Regions from separate parts of the Peribacillus sp. B2I2 genome, predicted to be linked through region 1. Evidence: riboswitches for the same ligand, from Rfam matches in the RefSeq annotation. Region 1 holds a riboswitch; the other holds the start of a gene.

Region 1 (8,086 bases):
CAAAAAGTCTAGTATACCCTGCCAGATTTTTTGTTGATTGAATAATTTGATGAAGGCGAGGGGAGCCAAAATGAATCATTTCTCCCTTTAAATCGGGTGGAGCGTGTTCTGGGTCGGTAATGAAAGTCATCTGGGCTGGGTTCGGAATGCCACCCGTTTTTTCTAGATAGTGCCAATAAAAGGGTCTGTTCATTAATTCTTTATCCATTTCAATCGTCAGTTGAACGGTAAGGTGGGTTGGTGTATTATCCAGTATTTCACAATCATTGGCTTTAAAGTAAGTTAATAAAAAATCATGAATTTCCCGTTGCTGCATGAACCTCACCTTCCTTCATGGATTGAGCGAATTGAATTAACGATGAAAAATTATCCATCTTGATTTTCATTTCGCCCTCTGTTTTGGACTCGCCGACTACATCAATTAAGTATTCTTCAATGTTGTTAATATCCAGTTTGGTTAGAATATCATCCAGTTCACCAATTACTTTTTCAAATAAATTGATTTTTTCGTATAGTAACTTCAGAATATGTTCTTCAACTGTATTTTTCGTGGAAAAGTTATAAATCATGACATCTTCTTCCTGACCAAGCCGGTGAATCCGCCCAATTCTTTGCTCGAGTCTCATGGGGTTCCATGGCAGGTCAAAATTAATCAAGTGATGGCAAAACTGAAGGTTTATCCCTTCCCCGCCCGCTTCGGTTGCGATTAATACCTGTATTTTCTTTTGGAATAATTCGCGCATCCAGTCTTTCTTTCCACGCTTAAATCCGCCTCGGAAAGGGACTGAAGAAATCCCATTCTGTTGCAGGTACCATTGCAGATAAAGCTGGGTCGCTCGGTATTCGGTAAAGATAATCACTTTGTCATCAATTTTCTTGATCAGTTCCAAAGCTTTTTCAGCTTTGGAGTTCTGAACCGTTTCGTTTACTTTAGAAAATAAATCATCAAGCTTTGCCAAAAAGTCAGGGGAAGGCTGGTCGTATTTTGCTTTCATATTTTTTAAAGTATAAAAGACTGCCTCCCTGCTGCTGCAGGCTTCCCTTTGGAGAGTGAGAGCTGAAAAGGCGCTTCCTTTTGTTCCATCCGAAATAGGCTTAAATTTGGAAACGGCATCGTACAATGCCTGCTCGGTTGGAGAAAATTCAATGGTGATGGTTTCCACATGCCTTTTTGTCCATTCAATACCAGTATCGGCCCGCCGGTTTCGTATCATAACAGTGTTGACCAGTTCCTTAAGGTGTTCATCTTCAATTATGTTCCGGCCTTTCCCTTTATATTTTTCCGAAAAGAGTGTGGCATTTCCCAAGTGGCCTGGTTTCAATAACGAAACGAGGTGGAAAATTTCCTCGACTTTATTTTGAATGGGAGTAGCTGTCAGGAGTAAACAAAATTTCTTTTTCAGATTTTGGACGAATTCATAGTTCTTCGTCTTATTATTTTTAAGTTTATGAGCTTCGTCAATAATGATGAAGTCATATTCCTGATTGAAAATGATATCACGATGTGGAGCGCGTTTCGCTGTATCAATGGATGAAATGACCACATCACAGGAGTCCCAAACATAACTTTTTCTCTGAACGACTGCCGGAATATGAAACTTGGTATTCAATTCAAAAGCCCATTGTGTTACAAGTGAAGCCGGTACAAGGATCAATACTTTTTTTACAAGGCCTCTAATCATATATTCTTTTAGGATCAAGCCGGCTTCAATTGTTTTTCCGAGCCCTACCTCATCAGCTAAAATGGCCTTTCCATTCATCTTTTCCACCACTTGCTTTGCTGCTTCCAATTGGTGGGGAAGCGGGGTTAACTGCGGAAGGTGCTTGGGCGCCTGTAAACCCTCAAAATCAGGGATGATGAGATTTTCCTCCATTTGAACCGCCAACTTATAAAGCTCCCAATTTCCCCATGGACCGTCATTTTCCATCTTTTGCAGAAACTCGTCATTCCATTCAGAATTGAAGGATATATTGATTTTCATAGAAATAACTCCCTCTTAAATCATAATTTCCTTAATAAAAGGTCAAAACCCGAACATTTCATATGTGAAGTAAGAAAAATATTTCTCTTCAAAAGATATTGCAGAGATAAGTTTCTTAGGGTAGGATATAAGTATATTTAGAAAATTCCAATTTCCAAACGCTATAAAGAATCTTTGTATTTCGGTTTTGCAGTTCGCGTTTTCTTAGTATGCGCTACAGGCTCCTATTTTATCCAAGATACTGAAGGAGATCATTCAAACGGTTCCTGAAGTTTTAGGAGAGTTGGCAGAGAATGCATTCCATGATGCTCAAAGGTTTTACTAATGCTTGGGGCTTATTCGCTTACTTTCATTGGTAGACCATTTATATGCGGGTGAAGATAAGGGGAGAGACTACGGATGTAGCGCCGAAGGAGCAAACTTAGCAGTGAATCTCTCAGGCAAAAGAACTCTTATTGGACGCAACTCTGGAGAGCGCCGCCCATTTTGGGACGGCCACCAAAGGGGAAAACCTATTATATAGGTAAACTTTCAGGTTTCAGGACAGAGAAAAAGCTCAAACGGGCTTTCTCTGTCCTTTTTTGTGCTTTTTTCACATCATGAATCAGGATATCTGATGCGTAATGACAAGAAGCTTTGATAATGAAGCCATTTAAATTAAAAAATCTGAGGGGGGTCATTTTTTGACCAATTTAAAAAGAACACCACTATTTGAAGTTTATCGTGAATGCGGCGGTAAAACGATCGATTTTGGCGGCTGGGAACTTCCTGTCCAATTTTCGGGTATAAAGGACGAACATGAAGCCGTACGTACAAAAGCGGGGTTATTCGATGTTTCCCATATGGGGGAAGTTGATGTTAAGGGTCCTGCGAGCCTTTCCTTTTTACAGAAGATGCTGACTAATGATATATCAAAGCTGCAACAGGGCGGTGCCCAATATACGGCTATGTGCTATGAAAACGGCGGGACGGTTGATGATCTCATCGTTTATAAGAGGGCTGAAGACGACTATCTGCTCGTGGTCAATGCAGCGAATACAGAAAAAGATTTCGATTGGCTGCAAGCTAATCTACCAGAAGATGTCCAAATCACGAATGTATCGAGTCACTATACACAGCTAGCACTTCAAGGGCCATCTGCAGAGAAGATATTACAAAAACTATCAGAAAATACTGCCTTAAGTGAAATTGGATTTTTCAAGTTCAAGGAAAATGTCATGATAAATGGTATCTCCACGATGGTATCCCGTACCGGATATACTGGTGAAGATGGTTTTGAGATATATAGCGATAGTGAAAACGGTCCTGCCCTTTGGAAGGCGATTCTGGATGCCGGCAAGGAAGAAGGGATTCAGCCGATTGGTTTAGGTGCTCGTGATACCCTGCGTTTTGAAGCGAAGCTGCCACTGTATGGGCAGGAACTTTCAGCGGACATCACCCCAATAGAAGCCGGGATCGGTTTTGCGGTAAAAGTGGATAAGGAAGCAGATTTTTTCGGGAAAGCCGTTCTTGCTGAACAAAAGGAGAAAGGGGCTCCCCGCAAGCTTATGGGAATTGAAATGATTGACCGTGGTATTCCACGTCATGGGTATAAGGTCTACAGCGGGGACAAAGTCATTGGCGAGGTCACGACTGGTACCCAATCACCAACGTTGAAGAAAAACGTAGGATTGGCACTTATCGATAAGGAATTTTCGGTGCTGGATGCGGAAGTCGAAGTGGAAATCCGATCCAAACGTTTGAAAGCCGTTATCATACAAACACCTTTTTATAAAAAACCACGTAAATAGAGGGGAATGGTCATTAGATGAAACATCGTTATTTACCCATGACAGAGCAAGATAAACAAGAAATGCTTGAAGTGATAGGTGTACCTACTGTTGAAGAACTTTTCAATGATATCCCTGAAAGTGTTCGTTTTCAAGGCGAATACGATATCAAGCCCGCTAAATCGGAACCTGCCTTAATGAAAGAATTATCAAGGCTTGCTTCCAAGAATGCGGATCTTAAAAACTATGCTTCCTTCCTTGGTGCGGGTGTCTATGACCATTATGCACCGGTCATCGTCGATCATGTTCTTTCCCGTTCTGAGTTTTATACGGCTTATACACCCTATCAGCCTGAAATTTCACAGGGCGAGCTTCAGGCCATCTTTGAATATCAAACGATGATTTGTGAATTGACGGGTATGGATGTGGCTAACTCCTCCATGTATGACGGCGGGACAGCGCTAGCTGAAGCAGCCATGCTTGCTTCAGGTCACACACGACGCAAGAAGATTCTCATTTCAGGGACGGTTCATCCTGAATCAAGAGAAGTCGTAAAGACCTATGCGAAAGGACAACGCGTGGAAGTGATCGAAATTCCTTATAAAGACGGTGTGACGGATATGGCGGCCTTAAGGGAGTTGGTGAATGATGATATTGCAGGAGTGATTGTGCAATATCCGAACTTTTTTGGCCGCATCGAGCCATTGAAAGAAATGGAAGAAATCATTCATGGCGTCAAGTCCATGTTTATCGTTTCCAGTAATCCGCTTGCACTGGGAGCCTTGACATCCCCTGGTGCCCTCGGTGCAGATATCGTAACGGGGGATGCTCAGCCATTCGGCATTCCAGCAGCATTCGGCGGACCTCATTGTGGATATTTTGCCGTTACGAATAAACTTGTACGGAAAGTTCCGGGCAGACTCGTCGGTCAAACAGTGGATGAAAATGGAAAAAGGGGTTTTGTGCTGACGCTTCAAGCTCGTGAGCAGCACATTCGCCGTGATAAGGCCACATCCAACATTTGTTCCAATCAAGCGTTGAACGCCTTGGCAGCTTCTGTTGCAATGACCGCTCTTGGGAAAAAGGGGGTCAAAGAAATGGCCGTGCAAAATATTCAAAAAGCGCATTATGCGAAAAAAGCTATTGAGGCAAAAGGGATAAAAGTAATGTTCGACGGTCCTTCGTTTAATGAATTTGTCATTAAACTGCCTGCTTCGTTTTCAGAAATCAATAAAAACCTATTTGAAAAAGGGATGATCGGCGGCTTTGATTTAGGAAAGGTATATCCTGAGCTGGAAGACCATATGCTGGTCGCGGTAACGGAACTTAGAACAAAAGAAGAAATTGATGCACTTGCGCAGGAATTGGGGGATCAACATGAATAATCAAGATCAATCACTCATTTTTGAAATCAGTACATCCGGTCGAATCGGGTATAGTCTGCCAGAAATGGATGTTGCAACTACTCCGCTCGAAGAAATTCTTCCTGCCGACTACATCCGTGAAGAAGAGGCTAAGCTTCCTGAGGTGTCCGAATTGGATATCATGCGTCACTATACAGCACTTTCCAAACGGAATCATGGAGTGGATTCGGGTTTTTATCCGCTGGGTTCATGCACGATGAAATATAATCCGAAAATAAATGAAAATGTGGCACGCTTTAACGGTTTCGCCCATATCCATCCATATCAAGATCCGAGTACTGTTCAGGGAGCCTTGGGACTATTATTTGATTTGCAGGAACATCTAACGGAAATCACTGGGATGGATCAAGTGACATTACAGCCTGCAGCAGGTGCACACGGTGAATGGACAGGGTTGATGATGATTCGCGCTTTTCACGAAGCTAATGGCGATACAGAACGGACGAAAGTGATCGTACCCGATTCTGCACACGGTACGAATCCAGCTTCTGCCACTGTGGCCGGACTTGAAACGATAACAGTGAAATCCGATGAAAACGGGTTAGTCGACCTTGAGGATTTAAAGCGTGTTGTGGGACCGGATACGGCGGCTTTGATGCTGACGAACCCCAATACGTTGGGATTGTTTGAAGAGAACATTTTGGAAATGGCACAACTTGTCCATGATGCCGGTGGGAAGCTTTATTATGATGGTGCCAATCTGAATGCAGTACTTTCAAAAGCACGCCCGGGTGACATGGGCTTTGATGTGGTTCACTTAAATCTCCATAAAACATTCACTGGCCCGCATGGCGGCGGCGGTCCGGGTTCTGGCCCTGTAGGGGTAAAGTCGGATTTGATTCCTTACTTGCCTAAACCGCTTGTGGTCAAACAAGATGAGCAATTCGTTCTTGATTATGATCGCCCGCAATCCATTGGCAGGGTAAAACCCTACTATGGGAATTTCGGGATAAACGTGAGGGCTTATACGTACATTCGTTCAATGGGTCCTGATGGCCTTAAAGCCGTCACCGAGAATGCGGTCCTCAATGCAAATTATATGATGCGTAGGTTGGAACCTTATTTTGACCTACCATATAATCGTCATTGTAAGCACGAATTCGTATTAAGCGGACGTCGGCAAAAGAAATTGGGAGTCAGGACTCTCGACATAGCCAAAAGATTGCTGGATTTCGGGTATCATCCTCCAACCATTTACTTCCCGTTGAACGTGGAAGAAGGAATGATGATAGAACCGACCGAAACGGAGTCCAAGGAAACTCTGGATGCATTCATCGATGCAATGATCCAGATTGCCAAGGAAGCGGAGGAAACTCCGGAAATCGTTCAGGAAGCTCCGCATACGACCGTTATAAAGCGGCTTGATGAAACTCTTGCTGCAAGAAAACCGGTTCTGCGTTTTCAAGCCTAGACTGAAAGCTTACATGAAAAAACCCCTGCCTGCCGGCGGGGGTTTTTTCATGTTTATGTATCTTGTAAAGAACTAATCAAAGTCAATGAGTTAACTTTCATTTTCATTTTCATTGAGCCCGCATTGAACATGTAGACGTTTTAATTAAAAAGAGCCCATGCGGAGATGGGGTCTTATTTCTTTGCTTTGATTTTCCCGGTCCACATTTTGAAACCGCCTTTTAGGTGAAAAAGTTCCTTGTAGCCCTTTTTGTATAGCATGGCTGCAGCTCTTCCGCTGATGATTTCGCTTTGAGCGTACAAGTATACAGGCTTGTCCGGCCTAATTTCGACCAAGCGAGTTTTCATTTGCGTCATAGGGATGTTTCTTGCGCCTAAGATATGACCATTATCAAAATCATTCGGTTCCCGAACATCGATCAGTTGCACTTTTCTGTAGTTAGCGATAAATTCGTCCTGTGTTAATGTTTTAACGATTTTACGCTGGCGGTACCAATTAAAAAGTGAATACGCAATAACCACTCCCAAGATGATGAGCAGTGTATATAATAATTCCAAACATTAAAACTCCCTTCTACCTTAACGAATACAGACAATACTTATTATATAATTGCTTTACTTAATAATCAAAAAGAATTTTCATCAAATTCTTTATCGACTTGATAGCACTTTCTTTTTTAGAGTGTTAAAGTCTGTTAAACTACTACATGTGAGTTTTTTGTGGGGTATAACGGAATTACTGAAAAACAGTCTATTGAAACGAGGGTTTAGGATGACTAAAGAAAAATGGGGTTTTATAGATTCTGGAAATTGTTCACCGGCTTTTAATATGGCGATGGACGAAGCGCTTTTAAATTGGCAAAGCAAAGGGGAAATTCCGCCAATCATACGCTTTTATGGTTGGGATCCAGCGACATTGTCGATTGGTTATTTTCAAAAGGCAGAAGCGGAAATCGATATGGAAGAGGTCAAAAGGCAAGGCCTCGGTTTTGTTCGCAGACCAACAGGAGGGCGAGCGGTGCTGCACGAGCATGAATTGACTTATAGCGTAATCGTTCCAGAATCCTATCCGGGAATGCCAACTACCGTTACTGAAGCATATCGTGTCATATCTGAAGGAATATTAATGGGGTTCAGGAATCTTGGATTGGATGCTTATTTTGCTGTGCCTCGAACCGAGCAGGAAAAAGCGGCTTTAAAAGCGCCCAAGTCTTCCGTCTGCTTTGATGCTCCAAGCTGGTATGAACTGGTCGTTGAGGGCAGGAAGGTCGCTGGCAGCGCACAAACCAGGCAAAAGGGCGTCATCCTTCAACACGGGGCCATTTTGCTTGAACTTGATGATGAAAAGCTCTTTAGCGTATTTAAATTTTCAAATGACAGGGTTAAAGAGAGAATGCAAAAAAACTTAAAAAACAAAGCTGTAGCCATGAATGACATTGCCGGAAGAAAGATTACCATCCCCGAAGCGAAAGTTGCTTTTGAAAAAGGTTTTGCCGAAGGA
Region 2 (8,086 bases), 3.0 Mb from region 1:
ATCGAAGATTGCGTTTCTCTAGTTCTTTATCTAAATCGTCTAACATTATATTAGATAATAAAGGACTTAACGGGCCTCCTTGCGGAGTTCCCTCCTCACTTTTATGAAAAAGTCCGCCTATCATAATGCCTGCTTGAAGGAATTTACGAATCAGTTTGAGAATTCGTTTATCTTCAATTTTCCGCTCTAACATTCCCATGAGCTTGTCATGATTCACTTTATCGAAGAACTTCTCCAAGTCCATATCCACTACCCATGTATAACCTTCGGTTATATAGGACTTTGCCTTTCGAACCGCCTGGTGCCCTTGTTTGTTAGGGCGAAATCCATAGCTATTCTCCGAAAAGGTTGAGTCATATATCTTGGTCAATATTTGGGCAATGGCTTGTTGAATGAAACGGTCTAGAACGGTTGGAATACCCAATAGCCGAACTCCGCCGTTTGGTTTCGGGATTTCGATACGACGGACGGGCTGCGGTTGATAGGTACCCTGTAAAAGGGCAGTTTTCATGTTGTACCATTCAGTTGCGAGGTGCGGTCTCAGGTTTTGAACCGGCATTCCATCTACACCATGGCTTCCCTTATTTCTTTCTACACGCTTCAATGCCTGTATTAAGTTTTCCCTCTCTAGTATCTGTTCCATTAACATCGTTGATATCCTTTCTACGTGGATAAATGGTCTATTTGTGCCTTTATCTGCTCCACCCTTTTGAAGTTCCCCGTGTATTCACCACTTCTTCCTTCAAATAAGTTCCGTTAGGAATTGTTTGCTTCTTCGCAGATAACGAACGCCTAGTATTCATCCTCCTTAATCTGTTCGGTCCTTCCTTATCTTCTCGAGTAGACAAGTACTATGACCTCTGCTGACTTCTGATGATTCAGCTGTCCATCACTGGACAGGTTACCAAGTGTACTTGGCTGTCATCAGACCTCCCCGGGTAAGAGTGCAATCTTTCCCTCCAACTATCTGCTTCATTTACTCTGTACCACCTTCGGCAGTAAGGACTTTGTTTTGTTTCGCAAACTCATCCAATGATACCTAGCCTTATATGAAGTTCGTGTTCCTCAGACCGGAGGTTTGCCGCTTGCTTCCTTCAGATTCCACGTCACCGTGGACACCCTTGCATTAAGCTAACCACTACTACTGCCTTCATGGTTCGGGACTTTCACCCTATAGATTGCACCCATGCCGGGCGCACAAAAAAAAAAGCCCCTCTCGATCAAGAGAAGGGCTTTTTAAAAAGTATTTTAACGCTTTATGCTTTCGTACCTTATCCAGAAATCTCATCATCGGATTTAACATCCAATGGAGTTCGTTTATCCATTTTCAGCAGGTAATAACTCGCTGCGACCAAGACTAGGAAAACGATCCCGACAATCAAGGAAATCCGGGTACTCGGATTGACCCACATACCAACCAGCACCATCAGTAAAAAGGCAATTGTCGCATAGTTACTGTAAGGGGCCAACGGCATTTTGAACGGATGTTTTTCCATTTCAACAGCATTTACCTTTCTGAATTTAAGCTCACTGATAAGTAAGACAAACCATGGAATCATCCCGGGTAAAACACTCGCACTGTACACATAAAGGAATAATTGCGGCGGTGCAAGGTAATTCAGGATAACCCCGATGCCCAATCCTAATAATACAGCAATCGTACAATATGCCGGCACTCCATTTTTAGATACTTTTGCAAAGATTTTAGGAGCTTGGCCATTCAATGCTAGAGTGTAAAGCATACGCCCTGCACTGAAAATCCCACTGTTGCATCCAGACATTGCGGCAGTGATTACGACAAAGTTAATGATGCCTGCCGCTGCAGTGATACCGATTTTAGCAAAGGTTGAAACGAATGGACTTCCGATGTCATCCAGTTTATCCCAAGGATAAACCGTCACGATGACGAAGATAGCGCCAATATAGAAAATTAGAATGCGCCATATGATTGATTGGATCGCTTTTGTTACGGTCTTTGTTGGATCTTTCGCTTCTCCGGCTGTGATGCCGATAAGCTCAACGCCTTGATAGGAAGCCACGACAAGGGAAAGCGCAAAGAAGAATCCTGTCCAACCTCCCGTAAAGAAGCCGCCATTTGCCCAAAGATTCGATAATCCAATCGCATCCCCCCCATTCCCTATGCCAAAGAAAATAAGGCCAAAACCGGCAATGATCATCAATACAATCGTAATTATTTTTATAAGCGCAAACCAAAACTCAAATTCCCCGAAAGATTTTACGGAAATGAGGTTTGCCGCCCCCAAGATGATCATGGCGACCACACCTGGTATCCAAGCCGGTAACTCCGGGAACCAATACTGCATATACATTCCAACGGCGATGATTTCGGACATTCCGACGATTACCCATTGAAACCAATTGCTCCAAGCAGTCATATAACCAGCCAAAGGATGTATATAGCTGCTCGCAAAGGTTGCAAAAGAACCTGTAGTCGGTTCTAAATATAGCATCTCCCCCATAGAGCGCATGATGAAAAATATAAATATACCTGCGATGGCATAAGCGAGCATTACAGAGGGCCCAGTCCATTTGATCGTGCTCGCCGATCCCATGAATAACCCAACCCCGATGGTTCCGCCCAAGGCTATCATTTGAATATGACGTGCCTCCAGCCCTCTCTTTAATTCCTTATTTGACATGTTTAACTCCCCCAGATGCAATATTAGCGGAAAGGATATTAATATCCTTTCCACCAATCGACTCTCTATTATTATTGCGGTTAAAAATGCTTTATCCTAATCATTTGCATAACACTTTAATTTTGTTTTCTTATCTTATAATAGTAAATATTCTGTAAAAATACAAATGTATTTTTCAAATAAACAGTTGCCAAAAATATCTTGTTGATATTCCCAATCAAAAATTATCATTTTAAAAAAGTGATGATCAGTATTTTATAATAGTGATAGTACAAAAAGAGCAGGAAACAATCACTTCTGATTGGAGCCCATTCAAACCTTCGCAAGTGAATGTTTATAAAAATTTAAACCATTTCAAGAAGTGTTGTAAATGCAAAAATTTGTTGACCTCCGAAAAAATAAATGATAGAATTCCAATATTATTTTATAAGTATAATGAATGATTTAGCAGTGGAAGATTATCACTGACTGACATTTTCACACAACCGCATACAAGCAAGCGATGAACGCTATGGATGACACTATAGCAGGAGCAGCTTCTGGAGAGACTGTACAAGATGCAGCGCCGAAGGATTCACAATCTCAGGCAAAAGGACAGAAGAGTAACGAATGATAAATTGTTATTCTGAACCCTTTAAGAGATTGGTATTATCCAATCTCTTTTTTTATTGTCCACTTTGTGATTGGACGGAAACAACACTCGTGAAAAAAGCCATTGGGAAATGCAAGCTGGGCGAAAAATCACGTCCCTCTCTCCAAGACCAAGCAGGTTTGAAATCATTCACTATCAAGACCATAAAAGACGGGGGCGTACGAATTGGCTAAACAAGAATTAAAAAGAGATTTAAAAAATCGTCATGTACAACTGATTGCAATAGGAGGAACAATTGGTACCGGTTTATTTTTAGGATCCGGAAAAGCCATACAATTGGCAGGTCCATCCATCATCTTCTCCTATCTGATAATAGGGATTGCTTTGTTTTTTGTGATGAGGGCCCTAGGCGAATTGCTCTTATCCAATGCAGGGTATACGTCATTCACTGAATTCGCAACCGAATATGTCGGTCCATGGGCTGGCTTCGTGACCGGTTGGACCTATTGGTTCTGTTGGATCATGACCGCAATGGCCGATATCATAGCTGTCGGTGTCTATATACAATACTGGTTCGATATCCCTCAATGGATTCCGGCTCTAATATGCCTGGTCATCCTGTTAGGATTGAACCTATTGACCGTTAAGTTATTTGGCGAATTGGAATTCTGGTTTGCCATCATTAAAGTAATCACGATCATCGCCTTGATTATCGTAGGTATCATCTTATTGATCATCGGCTTCAATACCAATACCGGAACGGTTTCCCTAACGAACCTATGGAATCATGGAGGCATGTTCCCCAATGGCATTTCCGGATTCCTGTTATCTTTACAGTTGGTCGTCTTCTCCTTTGTAGGTGTCGAATTGGTCGGGGTTTCCGCAGCAGAAACGGCGAACCCGAGAAAGAACATTCCGTCTGCCATTAATAAAATCCCTGTCCGGATTTTACTTTTCTATGTGGGTGCCATATTCGTCATTCTCTGCGTCAACCCATGGACTCAACTGGATTCCACGAGCAGCCCATTTGTAGAGGTCTTTGCGTTAATCGGCATTCCTGTAGCTGCAGGGATCATCAACTTCGTCGTTTTGACATCTGCTGCTTCTGCATGCAACAGCGGTTTATTTTCAACAAGCCGAATACTCTATACGTTAAGCAGGAGTGGCGAAGCCCCTGCTAAACTGGAAAAATTAAATAAACAGGCTGTTCCAAGCAATGCCTTGTTTACATCAACAATCGTTGTATCACTTGGGGCATTATTAAGCAAACTGATACCGGAACAGGCATTTACCGTTGTGACGACCATCAGTGCCATCTGTTTCATATGGGTATGGAGCATAATCTTGATCTCCCATATCAAATATTCGAAAACAAGGCCTGACCTAAGAGCCGCATCAACTTTCAAGGCTCCTTTTACACCCTTTATCAATTACGTCATTTTAGGATTATTCCTGTTCATCCTTATCGTTATGCTATTCGCTGAAGCTACACGGCTATCACTGCTCATGACGCCAATCTGGTTCATACTCTTGGTGATACTATATAACTACCAGAAAAAAAGATAGAAAACGGATAAAGCCTTGAAATCAATATGAATTCAAGGCTTTATCCATTTCAACAAACACTTCAACTTTCCATCAGTGGACTCGGTTGCTAAAAATATATCAAGCAACCACATTAAATTTTATATCGAAATAGTGTAAGCTAATATATATCATCGGAACTTGTAAAAGAAGGGAAATCAATCATGTATGAATTTCCCTTCCCCGTTTGGTTCACCCATCCATCAGTGGCATTGAAGAAAAACCCCATTGGTGGACGTTTCACTTTATTTAATACGGAGGGGTTTGTTTAATGAAGAATATATATATCCTTACTCTAGTTCCTTTCATAGGCATACTAGGATTTCTACCTTTTGTTAATAGAATAGAACCTTATGTATTAGGGATGCCTTTCAATATGTTCTGGATGGCTATGTGGGTGGTCCTTACCTCTGGCATCTTGGGCATCATGTATAAGCTGGATCCCAGGAATCGGGAAGGTGACCAGGAATGAATATTGCTCTCTTAATCATTTTAGCATTTTTACTTCTGTCGATATTTTTAGGCATTCGCTCTTCAAAAGGAAAAGATATGGACTTGGAACAATGGACGGTGGGCGGACGTGGTTTTGGTGCAATATTCGTCTTTCTGCTGATGGCTGGGGAAATCTATACGACCTTCTCCTTCCTTGGCGGCAGCGGCTGGGCTTATGGCAAGGGCGCACCCGCTCTATATGTTCTTATTTACATTACTTTGTCTTACGTATTATCCTATTGGCTCCTTCCGGAAATATGGAAATATGCCAAAGAAAATAAACTGATGTCTCAATCCGATTTCTTTGTAAGCAAATATAAGAGTCCTAGTTTAGGAATTTTGGCTGCGCTTGTCGGTGTGGTGTCGATGATTCCAGTGATCGTCGTGCAGCTGAAAGGTTTGGGGATCATTGTCTCAGAAGCTTCTTATGGTGCCATCTCAATGTCTGCAGCGGTTTGGATGGGGGCAATCAGCCTTACCATTTATGTGATGATATCCGGTATACACGGTTCAGTTTGGACAGCAGTCATTAAAGATATCATGATGATTGCCATTATAGGATTCTTAGGGATTTATCTGCCCATTCATTACTTTGGTGGATTTCAGCCGATGTTTGAAGCGATTGATGCGGCAAAACCCGGTTTTCTAAAGTTCCCTGAGCAGGGACTTAGCGTTTCATGGTTTATCTCCACGGTAATATTGCTTGTATTCGGTTTCTATATGTGGCCCCAAGTTTTCAGCGCTGTTTATTCAGCGCGCAGCGGGAAGGTATTTCGAAAAAATGCCATCATCAGCCCTTTATATACGCTCATGCTGTTATTCGTCTTTTTTGTAGGGTTTACAGCTATATTGAAAGTGCCTGGACTCGTTGGGGCAGATGCAGACCTCTCATTGCTGCGCCTTTCGATCGAGACCTTTGATCCATGGTTCATAGGCATAATCGGCGGAGCTGGATTGCTGACCGCATTGGTGCCTGGATCCATGCTTTTGATGAGCGTCGCTACACTGCTCGCGAAAAATGTCTATAAGGAATTCGCACCTACAGTATCCGATCGGCACGTTGTAAGATTGGCAAAGTTCCTTGTTCCCATCATTGCCCTTATAGCCGTCTACTTCACCTTAAACGGCGGCGAAACGATGTCAGCATTAATTCTCATGGGATACAGTCTCATTACACAGCTATTCCCTTCCCTTCTCTTTAGTCTGAAGAAGAATAATCCAATCAATAAATATGGCGCAATCGCCGGCATCGTCACCGGATTAGCCATCGTAATCTGCATTACACTCAGTCATTCAACAATAGGGACCTTGTTTCCATCCTTGCCACAAGCAGCAAAAGATTTGAATGTCGGAATCATTGCCTTGGCAATCAATTTCCTTGTGATGATAACAGTAAGTCTTGCTTACAGGAAGCACGCGGTTCAGTTGGAACCTAAATCCGTTAACGATATATGAAGCGCTCATTGGCTGTTTATTTTGGATAAAGAAACATTAGAAGAGCATCGGAAGGCTCAGTCAAAAGACTGAGCCTTCCTTTATAATCGACATCCAAAGCATAATGTCCTTTTTCTCAAGATTGATTATAGGAAGTCTCATTTTAGACTACTACTCTTTTTTGTTTATAATCAAATCCCCTATTTTAACTAATAAATACAACGAAAAAATAATCATCAAGGTTCTGGCTACTACCAGACCATCAGTAGCTAAATCATATCCTTTAGGTATTAATAATTTAGGGTTAAAGCTAAAAGTAATCGATATTACGAAAGCTATTAAAATCAGGATGAAACCGAACTGAAATCTATTTGACATTAACATTCCGCCTTATATTAGGTTCGCAGTTAGCAGATAAAATGCTTCGTATTGCTTCCAAGACAACAAAAAAATACTCTTTTCAGGAGATTCTGGCTTTTACTCGTGAGTTTGGAGCAAATACTCGTGAGTTTCACGCTTTTACTCGTGAATTTGGAGCAAATACTCGTGAGTTCCATGCATTTACTCGTGAATTTGGAGCAAATACTCGTGAGTTCCATGCATTTACTCGTGATTTGGAGCAAATACTCGTGAGTTTCACGCATTTACTCGTGAATTTGGAGCAAATACTCGTGAATTCCATGCATTTACTCGTGAATTTCGAGCAAATACTCGTGAGTTCCATGCATTTACTCGTGAATTTGGAGCAAATACTCGTGAGTTTCACGCTTTTACTCGTGAATTTGGAGCAAATACTCGTGAGTTCCACGCTTTTACTCGTGAATTTGGAGCAAATACTCGTGAGTTTCACGCTTTTACTCGTGAATTTGGAGCAAATACTCGTGAGTTCCATGCCCGTTAATAAAACTCATTTCCTTTTTACCTGATAACTTCAGTAATCCACTAAAGCCTTCCTTCCATCATTCAATGCTTTGACCATATCCTTATATTCCTGCAACTCTTGTTCCAGTTTTTGTTTTCTATATACAATCATCCTCAAAACCTCTTTCGGGCTGGGCCCGCCTTGAATGCTTCTAATCTCCACAAAGTATTCGGGAGAGATTATTTTTTTCCATTCATCTTCTGCTATATTCACTGAAACGAATTCATTTATCATCTTGTTTATGTCTTGTGTGTCCCAATCATATAGCTCTTTCCCTTCACTTATCGACCGTTTTGCAATATGGCTGGCTATGGAATGGGCTTTTCTAAATGATATCTCGTAATCTCTTGATAGGGTATCCGCTAATTCAGTAACCGTTATACTAGATTTTGCTGCCATTTT

The links. Region 1 has a riboswitch for glycine ahead of gcvT (glycine cleavage system aminomethyltransferase GcvT). Riboswitches for the same ligand answer to the same signal wherever they lie in the genome.
Region 2: another riboswitch for glycine. It lies ahead of ABIE66_RS03285 (hypothetical protein); the one in region 1 lies ahead of gcvT (glycine cleavage system aminomethyltransferase GcvT).

The regions. Positions count from the first base shown of each region.
Region 1 is NZ_JBGCCB010000001.1:3,663,996-3,672,081, reverse strand. It holds gene ABIE66_RS18080 (YqhG family protein) at 1-316, opposite strand, end outside; gene ABIE66_RS18075 (DEAD/DEAH box helicase) at 294-1,982, opposite strand; glycine riboswitch at 2,357-2,444, shown strand; glycine riboswitch at 2,448-2,531, shown strand; gene gcvT (glycine cleavage system aminomethyltransferase GcvT) at 2,666-3,772, shown strand; gene gcvPA (aminomethyl-transferring glycine dehydrogenase subunit GcvPA) at 3,790-5,136, shown strand; gene gcvPB (aminomethyl-transferring glycine dehydrogenase subunit GcvPB) at 5,129-6,586, shown strand; gene ABIE66_RS18055 (rhodanese-like domain-containing protein) at 6,760-7,143, opposite strand; gene ABIE66_RS18050 (lipoate--protein ligase family protein) at 7,358-8,086, shown strand, end outside.
Region 2 is NZ_JBGCCB010000001.1:654,973-663,058, reverse strand. It holds gene ltrA (group II intron reverse transcriptase/maturase) at 1-649, opposite strand, end outside; gene ABIE66_RS03290 (amino acid permease) at 1,272-2,660, opposite strand; glycine riboswitch at 3,190-3,268, shown strand; gene ABIE66_RS03285 (hypothetical protein) at 3,270-3,485, shown strand; gene ABIE66_RS03280 (amino acid permease) at 3,478-4,818, shown strand; gene ABIE66_RS03275 (DUF3311 domain-containing protein) at 5,108-5,308, shown strand; gene ABIE66_RS03270 (sodium:solute symporter family protein) at 5,305-6,783, shown strand; gene ABIE66_RS03265 (hypothetical protein) at 6,934-7,140, opposite strand; gene ABIE66_RS03260 (hypothetical protein) at 7,192-7,395, shown strand; gene ABIE66_RS03255 (hypothetical protein) at 7,377-7,688, shown strand; gene argH (argininosuccinate lyase) at 7,694-8,086, opposite strand, start outside.